DNA from 4 places in the Shouchella phoenicis genome. Region 3 is predicted to be linked to each of the others. Evidence: a T-box and tRNA genes for the amino acid it is inferred to sense, from the RefSeq annotation. Region 3 holds a T-box; the other regions hold tRNA genes.
What was found. The T-box of region 3 lies ahead of alaS (alanine--tRNA ligase). A T-box ahead of a tRNA ligase gene usually reads a tRNA of that ligase, here a tRNA-Ala.

Region 1: it encodes a tRNA-Ala, which carries the amino acid that the T-box ahead of alaS (alanine--tRNA ligase) is inferred to sense. The anticodon was not compared.
Region 2: it encodes a tRNA-Ala, which carries the amino acid that the T-box ahead of alaS (alanine--tRNA ligase) is inferred to sense. The anticodon was not compared.
Region 4: it encodes a tRNA-Ala, which carries the amino acid that the T-box ahead of alaS (alanine--tRNA ligase) is inferred to sense. The anticodon was not compared.

The regions. Positions count from the first base shown of each region.
Region 1 covers NZ_JBDFMQ010000001.1:73,473-78,067, forward strand. The annotation lists rRNA gene ABC361_RS00360 (23S ribosomal RNA) at 1-418, shown strand, start outside; rRNA gene rrf (5S ribosomal RNA) at 486-601, shown strand; tRNA gene ABC361_RS00370 (tRNA-Val) at 643-718, shown strand; tRNA gene ABC361_RS00375 (tRNA-Thr) at 722-797, shown strand; tRNA gene ABC361_RS00380 (tRNA-Lys) at 813-888, shown strand; tRNA gene ABC361_RS00385 (tRNA-Leu) at 896-978, shown strand; tRNA gene ABC361_RS00390 (tRNA-Gly) at 999-1,070, shown strand; tRNA gene ABC361_RS00395 (tRNA-Leu) at 1,087-1,175, shown strand; tRNA gene ABC361_RS00400 (tRNA-Arg) at 1,191-1,267, shown strand; tRNA gene ABC361_RS00405 (tRNA-Pro) at 1,271-1,347, shown strand; tRNA gene ABC361_RS00410 (tRNA-Ala) at 1,354-1,429, shown strand; rRNA gene ABC361_RS00415 (16S ribosomal RNA) at 1,621-3,168, shown strand; rRNA gene ABC361_RS00420 (23S ribosomal RNA) at 3,450-4,595, shown strand, end outside.
Region 2 covers NZ_JBDFMQ010000001.1:184,174-188,768, reverse strand. The annotation lists gene cdaA (diadenylate cyclase CdaA) at 1-219, opposite strand, end outside; gene ABC361_RS01100 (zf-HC2 domain-containing protein) at 480-1,130, opposite strand; gene sigW (RNA polymerase sigma factor SigW) at 1,141-1,704, opposite strand; gene ABC361_RS01090 (aspartyl-phosphate phosphatase Spo0E family protein) at 1,857-2,030, shown strand; tRNA gene ABC361_RS01085 (tRNA-Ala) at 2,093-2,165, opposite strand; tRNA gene ABC361_RS01080 (tRNA-Lys) at 2,200-2,272, opposite strand; tRNA gene ABC361_RS01075 (tRNA-Gln) at 2,275-2,349, opposite strand; tRNA gene ABC361_RS01070 (tRNA-Tyr) at 2,359-2,443, opposite strand; tRNA gene ABC361_RS01065 (tRNA-Val) at 2,458-2,533, opposite strand; rRNA gene rrf (5S ribosomal RNA) at 2,667-2,782, opposite strand; tRNA gene ABC361_RS01055 (tRNA-Glu) at 2,833-2,904, opposite strand; gene ABC361_RS01050 (YjcZ family sporulation protein) at 3,109-3,264, shown strand; gene ABC361_RS01045 (polysaccharide deacetylase family protein) at 3,385-4,116, opposite strand; gene ABC361_RS01040 (hypothetical protein) at 4,428-4,595, shown strand, end outside.
Region 3 covers NZ_JBDFMQ010000001.1:1,388,032-1,392,626, forward strand. The annotation lists gene recD2 (SF1B family DNA helicase RecD2) at 1-1,206, shown strand, start outside; gene ABC361_RS07550 (PRC-barrel domain-containing protein) at 1,289-1,753, shown strand; gene ABC361_RS07555 (hypothetical protein) at 1,765-1,956, shown strand; gene ABC361_RS07560 (DUF3918 family protein) at 1,977-2,162, shown strand; gene ABC361_RS07565 (AI-2E family transporter) at 2,291-3,367, shown strand; T-box leader at 3,425-3,633, shown strand; gene alaS (alanine--tRNA ligase) at 3,685-4,595, shown strand, end outside.
Region 4 covers NZ_JBDFMQ010000001.1:2,393,679-2,398,273, reverse strand. The annotation lists gene ABC361_RS12915 (ATP-dependent helicase) at 1-282, opposite strand, end outside; gene ABC361_RS12910 (HNH endonuclease) at 364-669, shown strand; gene ABC361_RS12905 (ATPase, T2SS/T4P/T4SS family) at 709-1,707, shown strand; gene comGB (competence type IV pilus assembly protein ComGB) at 1,710-2,750, shown strand; tRNA gene ABC361_RS12895 (tRNA-Ala) at 2,912-2,984, shown strand; tRNA gene ABC361_RS12890 (tRNA-Ser) at 2,993-3,085, shown strand; tRNA gene ABC361_RS12885 (tRNA-Met) at 3,178-3,254, shown strand; tRNA gene ABC361_RS12880 (tRNA-Gln) at 3,260-3,334, shown strand; tRNA gene ABC361_RS12875 (tRNA-Gly) at 3,342-3,413, shown strand; tRNA gene ABC361_RS12870 (tRNA-Gly) at 3,501-3,571, shown strand; tRNA gene ABC361_RS12865 (tRNA-Ile) at 3,592-3,665, shown strand; tRNA gene ABC361_RS12860 (tRNA-Ser) at 3,680-3,770, shown strand; tRNA gene ABC361_RS12855 (tRNA-Leu) at 3,777-3,858, shown strand; gene yidD (membrane protein insertion efficiency factor YidD) at 3,936-4,175, opposite strand; gene comGC (competence type IV pilus major pilin ComGC) at 4,359-4,595, shown strand, end outside.

The DNA.
Region 1 (4,595 bases), 1.3 Mb from region 3:
ACGGGGAGGTTTGGCACCTCGATGTCGGCTCGTCGCATCCTGGGGCTGAAGTAGGTCCCAAGGGTTGGGCTGTTCGCCCATTAAAGCGGCACGCGAGCTGGGTTCAGAACGTCGTGAGACAGTTCGGTCCCTATCCGTCGCGGGCGTAGGAAATTTGAGAGGAGCTGTCCTTAGTACGAGAGGACCGGGATGGACATACCGCTGGTGTACCAGTTGTTCCGCCAGGAGCATCGCTGGGTAGCTACGTATGGACGGGATAAGTGCTGAAAGCATCTAAGCATGAAGCCCCCCTCAAGATGAGATTTCCCATGGCGTAAGCCAGTAAGACCCCTTAGAGATGATGAGGTTGATAGGTCAGAAGTGGAAGTGTGGCGACACATGGAGCGGACTGATACTAATCGGTCGAGGGCTTATCCTAATTTTTTTCTTGACTTGAGTTTGATTTCTAGATTTAGTTTTGAAAGAATCAACGATTCTTTTCATAGTCTGGTGGCAATAGCAAAGAGGTCACACCCGTTCCCATGCCGAACACGGTCGTTAAGCTCTTTTGCGCCGATGGTAGTTGGGGGCTTCCCCCTGTGAGAGTAGGACGTTGCCAGGCTTACATATTTTCTTTGTTATTTGAAAACAAGATAATACGTTGGAGGATTAGCTCAGCTGGGAGAGCACCTGCCTTACAAGCAGGGGGTCGGCGGTTCGATCCCGTCATCCTCCACCATGTGCCGGTCTAGCTCAATTGGTAGAGCAACTGACTTGTAATCAGTAGGTTGGGGGTTCAAGTCCTCTGGCCGGCACCATGTTTCTTGAAGTCAGAGCCATTAGCTCAGTTGGTAGAGCATCTGACTTTTAATCAGAGGGTCGAAGGTTCGAATCCTTCATGGCTCACCATATATTTGCGGGTGTGGCGGAATTGGCAGACGCGCTAGACTTAGGATCTAGTGTCTTTATGACGTGGGGGTTCAAGTCCCTTCACCCGCACTCACAATTACTAATTGTGTGCGGAAGTAGTTCAGTGGTAGAACACCACCTTGCCAAGGTGGGGGTCGCGAGTTCGAATCTCGTCTTCCGCTTTTGCCAATTAATTTTGCCGGGGTGGTGGAATTGGCAGACACACAGGACTTAAAATCCTGCGGTTGGTGACAACCGTGCCGGTTCAAGTCCGGCCCTCGGCACCATTTTAAATTTAATATGCGCCCGTAGCTCAATTGGATAGAGTACTTGACTACGAATCAAGCGGTTAGAGGTTCGAGTCCTCTCGGGCGCGCCATTACGGGAAGTAGCTCAGCTTGGTAGAGCACTTGGTTTGGGACCAAGGGGTCGCAGGTTCAAATCCTGTCTTCCCGACCATGTAATGGGGCCTTAGCTCAGCTGGGAGAGCGCCTGCTTTGCACGCAGGAGGTCAGCGGTTCGATCCCGCTAGGCTCCACCAAAAAACTTTTAAAAAACTATTTGACATTCAAGATAATGTCATGTAGAGTACTAAGAGTCGCCAAGAGAGATTGAGGCGCAAACGAGTTCTTTGAAAACTGAACAAAAGCCAAGCGTAAAAGAGATACAAGGTATCTCGTCAATGAAGTTAGACACAGCTTTAAATTGTGCAAATGAGCAAGTCAAACACTTTTAACGGAGAGTTTGATCCTGGCTCAGGACGAACGCTGGCGGCGTGCCTAATACATGCAAGTCGAGCGGACAGAAGGGAGCTTGCTCCCGGAAGTTAGCGGCGGACGGGTGAGTAACACGTAGGTAACCTGCCCCTTAGACTGGGATAACTCCGGGAAACCGGAGCTAATACGGGATAATAAAGAGAATCGCCTGATTTTCTTTTGAAAGACGGTTTCGGCTGTCACTAAGGGATGGACCTGCGGCGCATTAGCTAGTTGGTAAGGTAACGGCTTACCAAGGCGACGATGCGTAGCCGACCTGAGAGGGTGATCGGCCACACTGGGACTGAGACACGGCCCAGACTCCTACGGGAGGCAGCAGTAGGGAATCTTCCGCAATGGACGAAAGTCTGACGGAGCAACGCCGCGTGAGTGAGGAAGGCCTTCGGGTCGTAAAGCTCTGTTGTGAGGGAAGAACAAGTGCCGGCGTAACTACCGGCACCTTGACGGTACCTCACCAGAAAGCCACGGCTAACTACGTGCCAGCAGCCGCGGTAATACGTAGGTGGCAAGCGTTGTCCGGAATTATTGGGCGTAAAGCGCGCGCAGGCGGCTTCTTAAGTCTGATGTGAAATCTCGGGGCTCAACCCCGAGCGGCCATTGGAAACTGGGGAGCTTGAGTGCAGAAGAGGAGAGTGGAATTCCACGTGTAGCGGTGAAATGCGTAGATATGTGGAGGAACACCAGTGGCGAAGGCGACTCTCTGGTCTGTAACTGACGCTGAGGCGCGAAAGCGTGGGGAGCAAACAGGATTAGATACCCTGGTAGTCCACGCCGTAAACGATGAGTGCTAGGTGTTAGGGGTTTCGATGCCCGTAGTGCCGAAGTAAACACATTAAGCACTCCGCCTGGGGAGTACGGCCGCAAGGCTGAAACTCAAAGGAATTGACGGGGACCCGCACAAGCAGTGGAGCATGTGGTTTAATTCGAAGCAACGCGAAGAACCTTACCAGGTCTTGACATCCTTTGACCACTCTGGAGACAGAGCTTCCCCTTCGGGGGCAAAGTGACAGGTGGTGCATGGTTGTCGTCAGCTCGTGTCGTGAGATGTTGGGTTAAGTCCCGCAACGAGCGCAACCCTTGATCTTAGTTGCCAGCATTTAGTTGGGCACTCTAAGGTGACTGCCGGTGACAAACCGGAGGAAGGTGGGGACGACGTCAAATCATCATGCCCCTTATGACCTGGGCTACACACGTGCTACAATGGATGGTACAAAGGGCAGCGAAGCCGTGAGGTGGAGCCAATCCCATAAAGCCATTCTCAGTTCGGATTGCAGGCTGCAACTCGCCTGCATGAAGCCGGAATTGCTAGTAATCGCGGATCAGCATGCCGCGGTGAATACGTTCCCGGGTCTTGTACACACCGCCCGTCACACCACGAGAGTTTGTAACACCCGAAGTCGGTGAGGTAACCTTTTGGAGCCAGCCGCCTAAGGTGGGACAAATGATTGGGGTGAAGTCGTAACAAGGTAGCCGTATCGGAAGGTGCGGCTGGATCACCTCCTTTCTATGGAGTATTTACTCTAGTCGATATATGACCGTTGGTCATATAACGCTTCGGATCTTTTGTTCAGTTTTGAATGAACTCAAATTCATTCATCTATAGCCTAATAGGGTATGGAACCAAGCTAAATGCGTGGTACCGACCTTCATGTAGGCAGGTTCTTTGAAAACTAAATCTAAAATCAACTCAAATAAAGTTTTGTTCATCGGTTTTAAACTGTTTGAACGAGACGTCAAGAATTCATAAACCTTTTAGGTTAACCAATTACTTTTTAAAAGTAAAATGGATAAGTTAGAAAGGGCGCACGGTGAATGCCTTGGCACTAGGAGCCGATGAAGGACGCGACGAACAGCGATATGCTTCGGGGAGCTGTAAGTAAGCTTTGATCCGGAGATTTCCGAATGGGGGAACCCACCATCCGTAATGGGATGGTACTCCTACCTGAACACATAGGGTAGGTAGAGGCAGACCCGGGGAACTGAAACATCTAAGTACCCGGAGGAAGAGAAAGCAAATGCGATTTCCTGAGTAGCGGCGAGCGAAACGGAATCAGCCCAAACCAAGAGGCTTGCCTCTTGGGGTTGTAGGACACTCTATACGGAGTTACAAAGAAACGGAGTAGGTGAACTGTCTGGAAAGACAGGCCGAAGTAGGTAACAGCCCTGTAGCTGAAACTTCGTTTCCTCCAGAGTGGATCCTGAGTACGGCGGGACACGTGAAACCCCGTCGGAATCCGGGAGGACCATCTCCCAAGGCTAAATACTCCCTAGTGACCGATAGTGAACCAGTACCGTGAGGGAAAGGTGAAAAGCACCCCGGAAGGGGAGTGAAAGAGATCCTGAAACCGTGTGCCTACAACTAGTCAGAGCCCGTTAATGGGTGATGGCGTGCCTTTTGTAGAATGAACCGGCGAGTTACGATAACGTGCAAGGTTAAGCTGATGAGGCGGAGCCGCAGCGAAAGCGAGTCTGAATAGGGCGAGTGAGTACGTTGTCGTAGACCCGAAACCGGGTGATCTACCCATGTCCAGGGTGAAGGTCGGGTAACACCGACTGGAGGCCCGAACCCACGCATGTTGAAAAATGCGGGGATGAGGTGTGGGTAGGGGTGAAATGCCAATCGAACTCGGAAATAGCTGGTTCTCCCCGAAATAGCTTTAGGGCTAGCCTCGAGTGATGAGTTTTGGAGGTAGAGCACTGATTGGACGAGGGGTCCCCACAGGATTACCGAATTCAGTCAAACTCCGAATGCCAAAAACTTTAACTCGGGAGTCAGACTGCGAGTGCTAAGATCCGTAGTCAAGAGGGAAACAGCCCAGACCATCAGCTAAGGTCCCCAAGTATACGTTAAGTGGAAAAGGATGTGGAGTTGCTTAGACAACCAGGATGTTGGCTTAGAAGCAGCCATCATTGAAAGAGTGCGTAATAGCT
Region 2 (4,595 bases), 1.2 Mb from region 3:
AGCCGTCTGTCTTGTTATAAACTCTAACGTACTTAAGCCAAGAAAATTACTAATAAACCAGACAATAAAGATCGCAACAATCCCTTTAACAAGCTGAACCGCTCGGGTGCCGCGTATAATCATAATTAATTTATAAACAACATATGTAACAAGTAAAATATCGACAATTTGCCCGATATATACTAGCCACGGAAACTGATCAAGATTAGCAGAAAGCATATCCGCCCCTCCACATAAACAAACTCTTCTTTATACTTTTGACACAACTTACCATTGCTATACAAATCCGTGTCAAACGTTATCATTATACCATTATCTTCATATAAAGTTAAAGGAGTTCCCGTTTTACACAGAAACCCCATGTTCTTTTACGTTTGTTCTTATTTATATTCGTTATCTCGTACGAAAAACAATTTGATAAAACCAATGATTTCGCGATGACAAGCTCAAGCCCGATTATAGCTTACATTTCTTAATCATCAGCTGTCTCGATTAAGGAATCCAAACACATCGGTGAAAAAGCCTTTCGTGTTATACCAAATCCATGATAAAAACTGATCAACTTCCTCAATCTCTCCGGTTACTTGGTTAGGTGATGCATAGAGAGACTCCTTATTAAAAGAACTATTTAATAAGAGAATATCCCCGCGAACTTCTCCCTCAAGCTCTAACTCCCCATTCCGCACCATCAGATCACCTTCAATTACCGCACCCTCTGGCACAGTCACAACACCGGTTTCCTTATTAATGACAAATGGTCCATTACCCGATACAGCAATTCCGTCGTTTTGGTTCCAAGTCGAAAAGACTGCCGTGGACATCATTAGAAAAAACACTGCGGCAGCAACTAAAATCGGATGCTTCTTTAAGAACCGTTTCACTTTCGTTCCATTCTTCTTCTTTTTCGGCAGATTCGCCATAATACCTGCTGTAAAATTGGCAGGCGCTTCTATATGAGACGAACTTTGAATAAAAGCAATAGACTTCTTCAGTTCGTTTACATGTGTTTGACAATGGGAACACGTTTCTAAATGAGCATATAAGCGTTCCTTTTGCTCATGTGTTGCATCCCCATCTAAATAAATGTGTATCAGTTCATTGTAAGAATGACAGTTCATAATGTGTGCCACTCCTCCTTATTTAAACATGTCGCATACGTTTGCGTAACGCTTCACGACCGCGATGAATTCGAGTTTTCACTGTTGCAACTGGCAAGTCCATAACTTCACTAATTTCTTTTAAAGATAAATCTTCTAAGTACTTTAGAATAATAGCAGTACGATATTTAGGCGGTAAATGATTAATTTCCGATTGAATCCAATCCTGTAATTCTAACTGAACCACTTGGTCCTCTGGTAAATCATCTGTTGCAGCAAGCTGAGACTCATACGTGATCGCTTCCGTTCCTTTAACATTGTCCTGCAAATGAACATCTGGCTTCCGCTTCCTTAAACGATCAATTGCCACATTTGTAGCAATTCGAAAAACCCACGTAGAGAATTTCCGATTCACATCGTATTTATCTAGATTTGTATACACCCTGAGAAACGCCTCTTGCGCCACATCTTGCGCCTCTTGAGGATGACCAACCATCCGATAGGCGACTTGATAAACTTTGTCTTTGTACAAATCAACTAACTCTGAAAATGCTTGGTCATCACCCTGTTTAATTTCCAATATTAAGCGTTTTGTTAACGAATCCATGACATCCCCTACCTACATGTAACTTACGGAATACACTAGAATTAAGTTTCGTTTTTTATAATAACAGAAAAATTAACTTTTTTCTTAATTATGGAAGGATTTTTCTCTTTTTACACCGAATTGTTCCTTAATAAAGAAAGGGAGGTATGGCTATGTCGAATGCGCATCTTGTTTGTCCATTATCACGTTCAATTGAAGACGTACGAATGGAACTAAACGACTCAGCAACAGTGTATTCTTTAAACTCACCGCATATGTTGAGATTGAGTCGAAAGCTAGATAGCCTGCTCAATCAATACGAAAACCTTTCCAATACTCAAGCATAAATCAAATGATCTTTTCATAAAAAGAAAGCGACCACCCAGGTGGTCGCTTTCTTCTTTTCATATGGAGCCTAGCGGGATCGAACCGCTGACCTCCTGCGTGCAAAGCAGGCGCTCTCCCAGCTGAGCTAAGGCCCCTAACAAAAAACGACTTATACAAGTCGTTTTCGTATGAGCCATGAAGGATTCGAACCTTCGACCCTCTGATTAAAAGTCAGATGCTCTACCAACTGAGCTAATGGCTCGATGGCTGGGCTACCTGGGATCGAACCAGGGAATGACGGAATCAAAATCCGTTGCCTTACCGCTTGGCTATAGCCCAATCATAAAATGGTGGAGGGGGACGGATTCGAACCGCCGAACCCGGAGGGAGCGGATTTACAGTCCGCCGCGTTTAGCCACTTCGCTACCCCTCCACATTTGGAAAGTATGGTGGAGGATGACGGGATCGAACCGCCGACCCCCTGCTTGTAAGGCAGGTGCTCTCCCAGCTGAGCTAATCCTCCAATTTAGCTTCAGATAAGCGACGAATTTCTTTGACCAATCCATGTCTTTCAGTCGGTCATGTACCGATGTACACTCCCTTCTTCAAGCACTTTTTGTCCTCGAACTTCTTACTTCTCTTTGCTAATTATGTATGCCCGGCAATGTCCTACTCTCACAGGGGGAAGCCCCCAACTACCATCGGCGCAAAAGAGCTTAACGACCGTGTTCGGCATGGGAACGGGTGTGACCTCTTTGCTATTACCACCGGACTAATATTATGTACCCGACAGAAGCATATTGTAAACAAATAATATTACAATGACCCGTACGGGATTCGAACCCGTGTTACCGCCGTGAAAGGGCGGTGTCTTAACCGCTTGACCAACGGGCCGCTTACTGACAAGTTATATAATAACAAATTGATTTCGTCTGCGCAATAGTTTTTATATATTTTTTTAAATGAATTTCCTTGCCTAGTATAAACACATTTCTCGGCTTCTATTCACTTCTTTTAAATTCATTTGCCCAGATTTGTCGCCAAAACTGGATTTTCGCATAGGGTATATTATTCCTAATGCAAAGGTGGTGTACACACATGGGTTACTACGGCGGAGGTTACGGCTATGAAGGTTACGGCTACGGACCAGTAGGCGGTGCTTGTGGCGGTGGCGGCAGTTACGGTGGCGGATTCGCGCTAATCGTTGTCTTATTTATTCTTTTAATTATCATTGGAGCGGCTTACGTAAACTAACTCGTGCACCCCACATGCAGACGTTGAAACGTTTGTTAAACAACCGACTCGATTTAGAGTCGGTTGTTTTTAGTCTTTCTATAAACTGTCTCTACATAAATGATAGCCATGTAAAAATTTTTATTTTCCTATTAACTCTGATACCGTGACAAACGTATACCCTTGTTCTTGTAAAGCTGGAATAATCTCATCCAATGCATCAGCAGAATAAATTTCTGGGTTTTCAGTATCCACGTCACCACCATCATGCATTAATATAATACTGCCTGATTGCGTATTCGTTAAAACTGTCTCCGCCACTTCCGCAGCCGGAATACCAGACCAGTCTAGTGTGTCTACATCCCATCCGATAATAGAGTAGTCTAATGCAACAAGACGCTCTGTTTGCTCTCTCGTAATAAAGCCATATGGCGGACGGAACAAGCTCGTCGTTGATCCGGTTACACTTTTAATCGCTTCATTTGTTTGATTCACTTCTTGCTCAAGCTCTGCCACACTTAAATCCGTTAAGTTTGGATGCGAATATGTATGGTTGGCAATCTCATGTCCACCTGCCTGCACTCGACTAAGCAATTCAGGATCATCATTCACTCGCATACCTAACACAAAAAATGTTGCCGGCACATTGTATTCTTCAAGCTTATCCAACACTTGTCCTGTAAAGCGCGCATCTGGCCCATCATCAAACGTTAAAGCAATCTGGTTACTTGAACGATCCCCATTCACAAATACATTATTCGGAAACTCTCCTTGCAATTGCGGAAGCGGGACCGTTTGAGCTAGCGCTTCATTCGTTAAAAACGAACAAGCCACCAACAAACTGAGGATCAACATGATTCGATTTTTCATCATTACATAGGCTCCTTTTACGTGATATCTTTTAGCTTTTGTTAGAATGCACTTTTTTATGTCCATTTCACAAAAAAGAGCGATCGCCTTTTGACGTCGCTCGATCCTAACTATGTATGTTCCTTATTTTCCACGGTCTCGTCCACAACTTTTACATCGCCCATCTTTACGAAGTGGCGCATCACAGAAGCCACAATATTTGATGATTACCAATTCACCCATTTCTTCACCTCGCCACCCTTTTCCCCTTTGCTCTTTAGCCAAAACAAGAAAATCATTGTAAACTATAGAGAAAACAGGAGGAGGGTTGGCTTATGTCATTTACCGTGTATTACGATTACCACGACGGCGTCGAAGTTCCTATTTGGATTGTGGTTTCATTAAAAGAGGTCGACATCGACACAGACAAACAAACACTTACGCTAACGGCGCAAGCTCCCTTTCACAAGCAAGCACGAGAAGATTTTGACCCTGACCAATTG
Region 3 (4,595 bases):
ATTATGCTGTTGACAGGTGGACCAGGTACAGGGAAAACAACTGTTATAAAAGGAATAGTTGAAGCCTATGCTCGCTTGCATGGATTAAATCTTGATTCTCAAACTGGTGGAGAAAAAGATGCGCGTACGGCTCCGCTTAAGTTGGCCGCACCAACAGGTCGTGCGGCAAAGCGTATGGCAGAAGCGACTGAGCTGCCTGCTGGTACGATTCACAGTTTGCTTGGTTGGAAAGGAAGCGCCACGGGGTTTGAAAAAGGCGACCACGATCAATTAGAAGGCGAACTTTTGATTGTCGATGAAATGTCGATGGTGGACGCGTGGGTAGCGAATCAGCTGTTTAAGGCTATTCCTAAAGGCATGCAAGTTATTCTTGTGGGAGATGAAAACCAATTGCCGTCTGTGGGACCTGGTCAAGTGTTAAAAGACTTACTGGATGCAGACGTCATACCAACAGTTCAACTGAATGAAATTTATCGACAAGCGGAAGGGTCCTCGATTATTGAGCTGGCTCACTCCATGAAAGACGGTCATCTTCCCCACGATCTCACAGCTAAAAAGCCTGACTTGCGATTTTTTTCTTGTCATACGAACCAGGTTAAGCAAGCCGTTTGGCAAATTTGTGAGAATGCATTAAACAAAGGGTATAGCTCCCGAGAAATACAAGTGTTAGCACCGATCTATCGTGGTGGTGCTGGAATTATTGAACTAAATACGATGCTTCAAACGTTATTTAACCCTGCAAAAGAAGAACGTCGTGAAATTCCCTTTGGGGACGTCATTTTTCGAAAAGGGGATATGGTGCTTCAGCTCGTTAACAACACAGAAGAAAATGTTTTTAATGGAGATAGAGGAGAAATTGTCGCAATCCTTTACGCAAAAGAGACGACAGAAAAAAAGGATCAGCTTGTTGTTTCATTTGACGGTTTAGAAGTGACCTATGAGAAAAAAGATTTTGGCCAGTTGACACATGCATATTGTTCATCGATTCACAAAGCACAAGGCAGTGAATTTCCAATCGTTGTCATGCCAGTTGTAGGAAATTATCAACGTATGTTAAGAAGAAATTTACTTTATACAGGCATTACAAGAGCAAAGCAATTTCTACTTTTGTGCGGGGATTTGAAAACATTCGAACACGCCATTCATAAGCATAACGATGGACGACAGTCGATGCTAAAAGAACGTTTGCAGGAACGTGTGCACTAGCTGGTAACCATCTCCGGGGATAGGATAATGGATTATACATACATTATAACTGTTCGGAGAGGTGGTGCAGCTTTTGCGAACGATGCAGGCGATCATTGGACTTCCGCTTGTGTCCGTAGAGACTGGTTATGAAATCGGTCAAATTAGTGATGGGTATATGAAAGACGGTCGAGTGATTGGGTTTGTGGTGAAAAAAAATCACGCCCTCTTACACCATCATGGATTTCTGCCATTTGAGTCGATTCAGCATATCGGTGAGCAAGCGATCATGGTAAAAGATCACTCAAAAGTAGAGAAGCTTCTAGAAGAACACAAACACTATGATCCAATTTGGACAAGTCGAAAAAAGTTTAGAGGTAAACCTGTTTTATCCTCTGAAGGCGATATGCTCGGTTTGGCAGAAGATGTATATTTTTCTATGGAAGTGGGCACCATCGTAGGGTACGAAGTGACAGATGGCTGGTTATCCGATATTAAAGAAGGACGTAAAGTCGTGAAAGGTCATGACCTCCTTCTTTGTAAGGAAAGGGCGATCTTGTCTCTGTAGAGGAGGCACCTATCTTGCAATGTCCAAATTGTAATTTAAAAGACATAGGAAAAATTGGAACCAACCAGTATTATTGCTGGAATTGCTTTATTGAAATGAGTCTCGTTAAAGGAACATTGATGCTTCACCAAGTAGAGGAAGATGGATCATTAAGCTCACTTGATGATTTGTTTGAAGAAGAAGAAAGACGAATAGATTTATAAAGAATCGAGGTGAATCGATCATGCGTAAATCCATTGCACCATTAATGGTGATTGGTCTTGGAGCTGCTTGGTACTCAATGAATGACAAAAAGACCAAAAAGAAAGTCTACAATTTCTTTGAACCGATTATGGAAGCTGATAAAAAATTAATGAACGCGAAAACGTGGAAAAAAACGAAGAAAAAAGTAAAGAAAATGTTTCATTAATATCTTTACCTACGATGGCTGTGGAAAAGGTCAAATGCGTAACGTTAACATGGATGAACGACATCCATGTTTTTTTTTGATTAATTACGGGTTAAATGCACACGCTACAAAAAGGGGTGTGAGAGAAGATGAAGCGAGATATGTACATAATCGATTTAGTGAAGTGGTCAAAATGGCTTGTGATGTTAGTGTTTGTTCTATTGCTCTTATATGCGCTTAGTTATTTGGCACCGTTATTCCAAATCATTCAACCGTTAATTTGGCCAATCCTTGTTGCGATATTACTCGCTTATTTATTGCATCCTTTAGTTGAGAAAGCTGTCCACTTAGGCGTAAATCGAACATTGGCTACAGTATTGTTATTTTTGTTGTTTCTTGTTAGCATGGCCACCTTATTATTTATTGGTATTCCAATTATATCTCGACAAATTCAAGAAGCTGTTCAAGTGTTGCCTGAACATCTAGCCACCATTAAAGGGATGGTATTTGAATTTCAAGAACAAACGGAAAGGTTGCCCGATCCATTGCAAGATCATGTTACGGACTGGTCTTCAAAAATGGAGCAGTTTGTAGAAGCAAGTTTAGATCAAGTAGAAAGTGTCATAATTAAAGTCATTCAAATGAGCATTTTATGGATTGTTGTGCCTTTTCTTGTTTTTTACTTATTAAAAGATTTTGCGCTCTTGCAGCGCGTTGGTTTTTACATTACTCCAAAAAAATGGCGTGAAAAGATGCGGCTTTATCTTAAAGACGTTGATAAAACATTTGGCTCTTATTTACGAGGACAGTTACTCGTTGCGGTTTGTGTAGGCGGATTATCAACCATAGCACTTTGGGTTTTAGGTGTACCTTACGCACTGCTATTAGGTTTATTTATTGGAGCGACCGATTTGATCCCATATTTTGGAGCCTTTATCGGTGCTATTCCGGCTGTAGGTTCAGCCTTACTGGATTCGCCTCAATTAGCTCTCTTCACTGCAATTAGTATCTTTGTGATACAACAAATTGAAGGCAATGTGCTATCACCTTTAATTGTTGGAAAAACAGTCCACTTGCATCCGATTTTAATTATTTTAGCTCTGTTAGTCGGAGTTGAAGTTGGAGGCGTCATAGGACTTTTAGTCGCTGTTCCCATTACAGCGATTGCAAAAGTAACCATTCTTCATATTCGAAATTACATTAAAGGTGAAGTGGAGATGAATTGACTTTTAAAGGCTTGCGCGCTATAATTTTCGTGAATAAAGAAACGTATATGTACATGATGAAATACAATGAAAGAACGAGTACGCATAAGCCCGTTTATAGAGAGATGCTTTCTAGGCTGAGAAAAGCATTAACGAAGAGATGCGGAATGCTATTCTGGAGTAGCGAGCTAATCGCCGTATCCTGCGTTAAGGGGCTTAAGTGATAACAGTTACGTTTGTTATAATTAAGGGTGGTACCGCGTGAAAAAGACAATCTCGTCCCTTTATTGGGAAGGGGTTTTTTTATTTGTTTTCTATACATAAGGAGGATAAGTCCAATGAAGCACTTAACATCGGCTGAAGTTCGACAAATGTTTATTGATTTCTTTAAAGAGAAAGGCCATTCTGTTGAGCCAAGTGCATCTCTAGTCCCATTTGAGGATCCAAGTTTATTGTGGATCAACAGTGGTGTGGCAACATTAAAAAAATACTTTGATGGTCGCGTAATCCCGGATAATCCTCGGATTGTCATTGCGCAAAAGTCGATTCGGACAAATGATATTGAGATCGTAGGAAAAACGGCTCGCCATCATACATTTTTTGAAATGCTTGGAAATTTTTCCATTGGCGAATATTTTAAAGAAGATGCGATTGTATGGAGCTGGGAGTTTTTAACGAGCGAAAAATGGATTGGCTTTGATGAAGAAAAGCTATCTGTTACGGTTCATCCAGAAGATCATGAAGCGTACGATTTATGGATTGAAAAAGTAGGCGTACCGGAAGAGCGCATTATTCGTTTGGAAGGGAATTTCTGGGATATTGGTGAAGGTCCAAGTGGTCCAAACTCTGAAATTTTTTATGATCGTGGTCCTGATTACGGCAATGATCCAAAAGATCCAGAATTGTATCCAGGTGGCGAAAATGAACGTTATTTGGAAATTTGGAACTTGGTTTTCTCTCAATTTAATCACAATGCAGACGACACCTATACGCCCCTCCCAAAGAAAAATATTGATACTGGAATGGGCTTAGAGCGGATGGTATCGGTTATCCAAGATGCAAAAACAAATTTTGATACAGATCTCTTTTTACCAATCATAAAAGAAACTGAAAAAATTGCTAATGCAACGTACAATACTGGAAATGAAGCAGCAGATACAGCCTTTAAAGTTGTTGTCGACCATATTCGTACAGTAGCGTTTGCCATTGGAGATGGCGCCCTACCTTCAAATGAAGGAAGAGGATACGT
Region 4 (4,595 bases), 1.0 Mb from region 3:
TTGGTTGTTTTTCGGTAAACTAAAGCCAGCAAATTCTTTTGGCTTTTCTATTGATGATTTCGTTGAAGGGGATGCAAGTTGATTTTCCCGACATGCATCTCTCACGGGTTCCGGATGAATAAATAAAGGTTTATCTTGAATGAATAACGTCATTCGCATAGGAGCTTGACAAAAAGTACAAGTAAGATTGCCTTGTTTACTTGCCAAATACAATTTATTCCACTCAGAGCGTTCAAGAGTGTGTAAGTCAATTTGTTGGTTAAAATAACGTGCGATATGCATGAGAGCTCCTTTCAAACTCTTATCGTATCAATGAAAGGGCAAGAACTCAATAAAAAGCTGGAGGCGAGAAAGGTGAAACAAATGGAACAGACTTGTGAACTATGTGAGCGGAAAGGAGTGCAGACGACGGTTCATCATTTAACGCCAAAAGAAGAAGGAGGAACGTTTAAACCGACGGCAAATCTTTGTGTGCCTTGTCATAAACATATTCACGCACTCTATACAAATAAAGAAATTGCTTCTAGATTAACTACAATAAGTGAGTTAAAACGAGATGAGAAAGTAAGCAAATTTATTAAATGGATTCGAAAACAGCCAGCAGAAACAATCCCAAAAACAAAAAAAGCCAATAGACGAAAAAAAGATGAGGAGGAATTGGGGGAATGATGTCGAATGGGTATAGACATAAAAGGAAAGGAGGGTATTATGCTCGAAACAACCCATTCGTTTATAAGTGATACTTTACTAAGTAAAGCATTAGAATTACAAGCCTCTGACGTTCACCTTATTCCGAATCAACGTGGCTATGATGTGTATTTTCGTATAGTAGGTAACTTAACGTTTATGTACACGATGAATACAGATGAAGCGAAAAAGATCTTAAATCACCTTAAGTATATTGTAGGCATGGACATTAGCGACCGTCGCCAATCACAAAGCAAAGCATTTGAGTACATGTGGAAACAACAATTAATCGCGATGCGAATCTCCACCCTCCCAACAACCCCTTTAGAGAGTATTGCTATTCGAATTTTAAACAGCTCTTCAATTGTTCCGTTACAGTCCCTTTCCCCTTTCTTAAAAGATACTCATTATTTCAATCAGCTCTTATTGGCACTCCCCGGTTTGTTTTTAGTAACCGGTTCAACAGGCTCTGGCAAAACCACCACCATTTATTCGTTTGTAAAACAACTTGTACAAAATGGGGGCTATCGAATAATTTCAGTTGAAGATCCAGTTGAACATCAATTGCAGGGCATAACGCAAGTTGAAATTCAATCAAGAGGAGGCTTAACGTTTGAGCGGGCATTACGGGCGATTTTGCGCCATGATCCCGATATTATTATCATTGGAGAAATAAGAGATAGAGAAACGGCCGCTCTTGCAGTTCAAGCAGCAATTACGGGTCATTTTGTCATTGCTAGTCTTCACGTGACAAATTCATCTTTAACCATTGATCGATTAAGAGATCTTGGCATTGGTGGAAATCTATCTTGTCTTCAAGCAATCGTGTATCAGAAATTGATTGCACAAAAAGGAGCGGATAAAAGGATTGCCGTCTTTGACTGGCTTTTGGCTCATCAAGTAAAAGAAGTGTGGGAAGGGAAGAGGAAGTCTCGTCCTTTCTTAAAAAAAGCTGCAAAAGCATGGGCGGTAGGAATTCTTGACGACGAAGCATGCATTCGTCTTAGTAGGGTGGAGTAACGATGTTTCGTTCAGTGCTTACAAAACGAAACAAACAAGCCGAAATTTCGTTTATTAAGAGACTAGGTGAATTGTTGCAAAGTGGCTATAGTGTAGATCAAGCATTATCCTTTTTATCGGTACAGGTCAATGAGGCTTGGAAAGAAATCATTCATTTAATTAAACAACAACTTACCATGGGTCAGCCACTCTCAAAAAGTTTACAAACGTTAGCGTTACCAAGTGATGTTCAATCGTATATCTTTTTTTATGAAGAACAAGGGCAAGTGGCTGACGGGTTAATGGAAGCAGCTAAACTTTATGAAAAAAGGCTTAAAACGACAATGCAGCTGCAAAAACTATTACGATACCCTCTCGTATTAGCATTTGGTGTAGGAATGGCTTTGCTCATTTTAAATCTTTATATCGTCCCGCATTTTCAAGCTCTTTTTTCTACGTTAAATCAATCCCCACCGCGTTTCATTCATGTTTTCTTCTCTTTCCTAGAAAGTCTTCCTTATGTATGCATCGCCTTCTTGCTTATAGCGTGTATTGGATACGTGAGCAGCAAACGTTATATCAAACATTTAACCCCTCATGAAAAAGTTCACATTTTATTAAAGTGGAAACTTTCGCAAACAGTTATGAAGCAAGTGATTACATTTTATTTCTCTCTACAGCTTGGGAAATTGCTGCAAACAGGGATGTCCATTCATGAAGCTTTAAATATTTTTGAAAAGCAATCGTATTTGCCTTTTTTTAAAGATGAAGCTCAAAAAATGAATCAGAGTTTAAAGCAAGGCGATAGTTTAGCTTCATATCTTCGACATCAACCTTATTATTTAAGTGAACTTCCAATCGTGGTCGAGAACGGTAGTCGAACGGCTAAACTAGCGCTAGATTTACAATTTTTTAGCGAATGGATTATTGAAGAGTTAGATCGAAGGTTGGAGAAGTTGTTGCAAATGATTCAGCCGATTTTGTTTCTTTTTATAGGGTGTTTTATCTTTTTCTTATTTTTAATGATTATGCTTCCTATGTATGAAATGTTTGATCTCATGTAAGCAGAACTTGCATGAGATCAAATTAATCGGTAGAATAAGACCATAAATGATTTTTCCAGAAAAAAAGTTTATAAAAACACTTGTGCTTTTATAAAAGCTATGATATATTATTAAATGTCGCTGAGGTAATCGCTTTTGACGACATACATAAACAAATTCATGGGGCCTTAGCTCAGCTGGGAGAGCGCCTGCTTTGCACGCAGGAGGTCAGCGGTTCGATCCCGCTAGGCTCCACTTTATACGGAGGAATACCCAAGTTCGGCTGAAGGGATCGGTCTTGAAAACCGACAGGGGTGTCAAAGCCCGCGGGGGTTCGAATCCCTCTTCCTCCGCCATATTTACTCTTCAGCAATTACTTCTCTGAAAGACGAGAAGAGGAAGATGTTGGACATCATTGAATAAGCATCATCTGAATACTTTATAACGACGCGGGGTGGAGCAGTCTGGTAGCTCGTCGGGCTCATAACCCGAAGGTCGGTGGTTCAAATCCGCCCCCCGCAACCAAACTTTGGGCTATAGCCAAGCGGTAAGGCAACGGATTTTGATTCCGTCATTCCCTGGTTCGATCCCAGGTAGCCCAGCCATTTATATGCGGAAGTAGTTCAGTGGTAGAACACCACCTTGCCAAGGTGGGGGTCGCGAGTTCGAATCTCGTCTTCCGCTCTTTAGTTGAAATAAAGAGAGTTAAATGTTATAATTAGTTCATATCGTTTTAGATGAATATGTTGATAAGATTTTATTTTTTACCATGCGGGTGTAGTTTAGTGGTAAAACCTCAGCCTTCCAAGCTGATGATGTGAGTTCGATTCTCATCACCCGCTTTTTTATTTTGTGAAAAAAGGGGCCTGTAGCTCAGCTGGTTAGAGCGCACGCCTGATAAGCGTGAGGTCGGTGGTTCGAGTCCACTCAGGCCCATCCCTATATATTACGGAGAAGTACCCAAGTGGCTGAAGGGGCGCCCCTGCTAAGGGTGTAGGTCGTGTAAGCGGCGCGAGGGTTCAAATCCCTCCTTCTCCGCCAGAAATCGCGGGTGTGGCGGAATTGGCAGACGCGCTAGACTTAGGATCTAGTGTCTTATGACGTGGGGGTTCAAGTCCCTTCACCCGCATAAAGCGAATATGTTAAAACAATGGAGATTTTCTCCATTGTTTTTTTGCATCCAGCTATGATATTAATAAAACTCCATTATTGATGCGTGTGTTCTTTCTTTTTTCCCTCTGGCACGTGGTCAAAGCCACCTGGGTGAAAGGGATGACACTTTAAAATGCGTTTAATGGTTAAATAACTCCCTTTTATCGCTCCATGCTGTTCAATCGCTGTTAGACCATACTGAGAGCAAGTCGGATAAAAGCGACATCTTGGTGGGAGTACAGAGGAAATGTATTTACGATAAAAACGTATGATGCCTAATAAGATTGATTTCACAGTCAATATCCTTTCATCCATATTCCCTCTATTATACCAAAAAGATTGATGAGAAAAAAAGAGCCAAGAAATTTCAAAAACTAGTCAAATTTAGCAGGAGTTTGTAAGGATTTGTCAAATAAAGAAGAGACACATAAAGAAAGGAGGTTCAGGAACATTCAATCTGTTTTTATGAGGTGATATATGATAAAGCGCTTAAAGAAAGATGATGGCTTCACGTTAATTGAAATGCTCGTTGTGTTAATGATTATCTCCGTTTTATTGCTTATTGCACTCCCTAATATGAGTAAAAACACGGATATGGCAGGTGGCAAAAGCTGTGATGCGACAAAGAAACTTGTGCAAACTCAAGTTGGTGCTTATGAAGTCGAACACGGAAAAATTCCTGCCTCACTCGATGTGCTCGTATCTGAAGGCTAT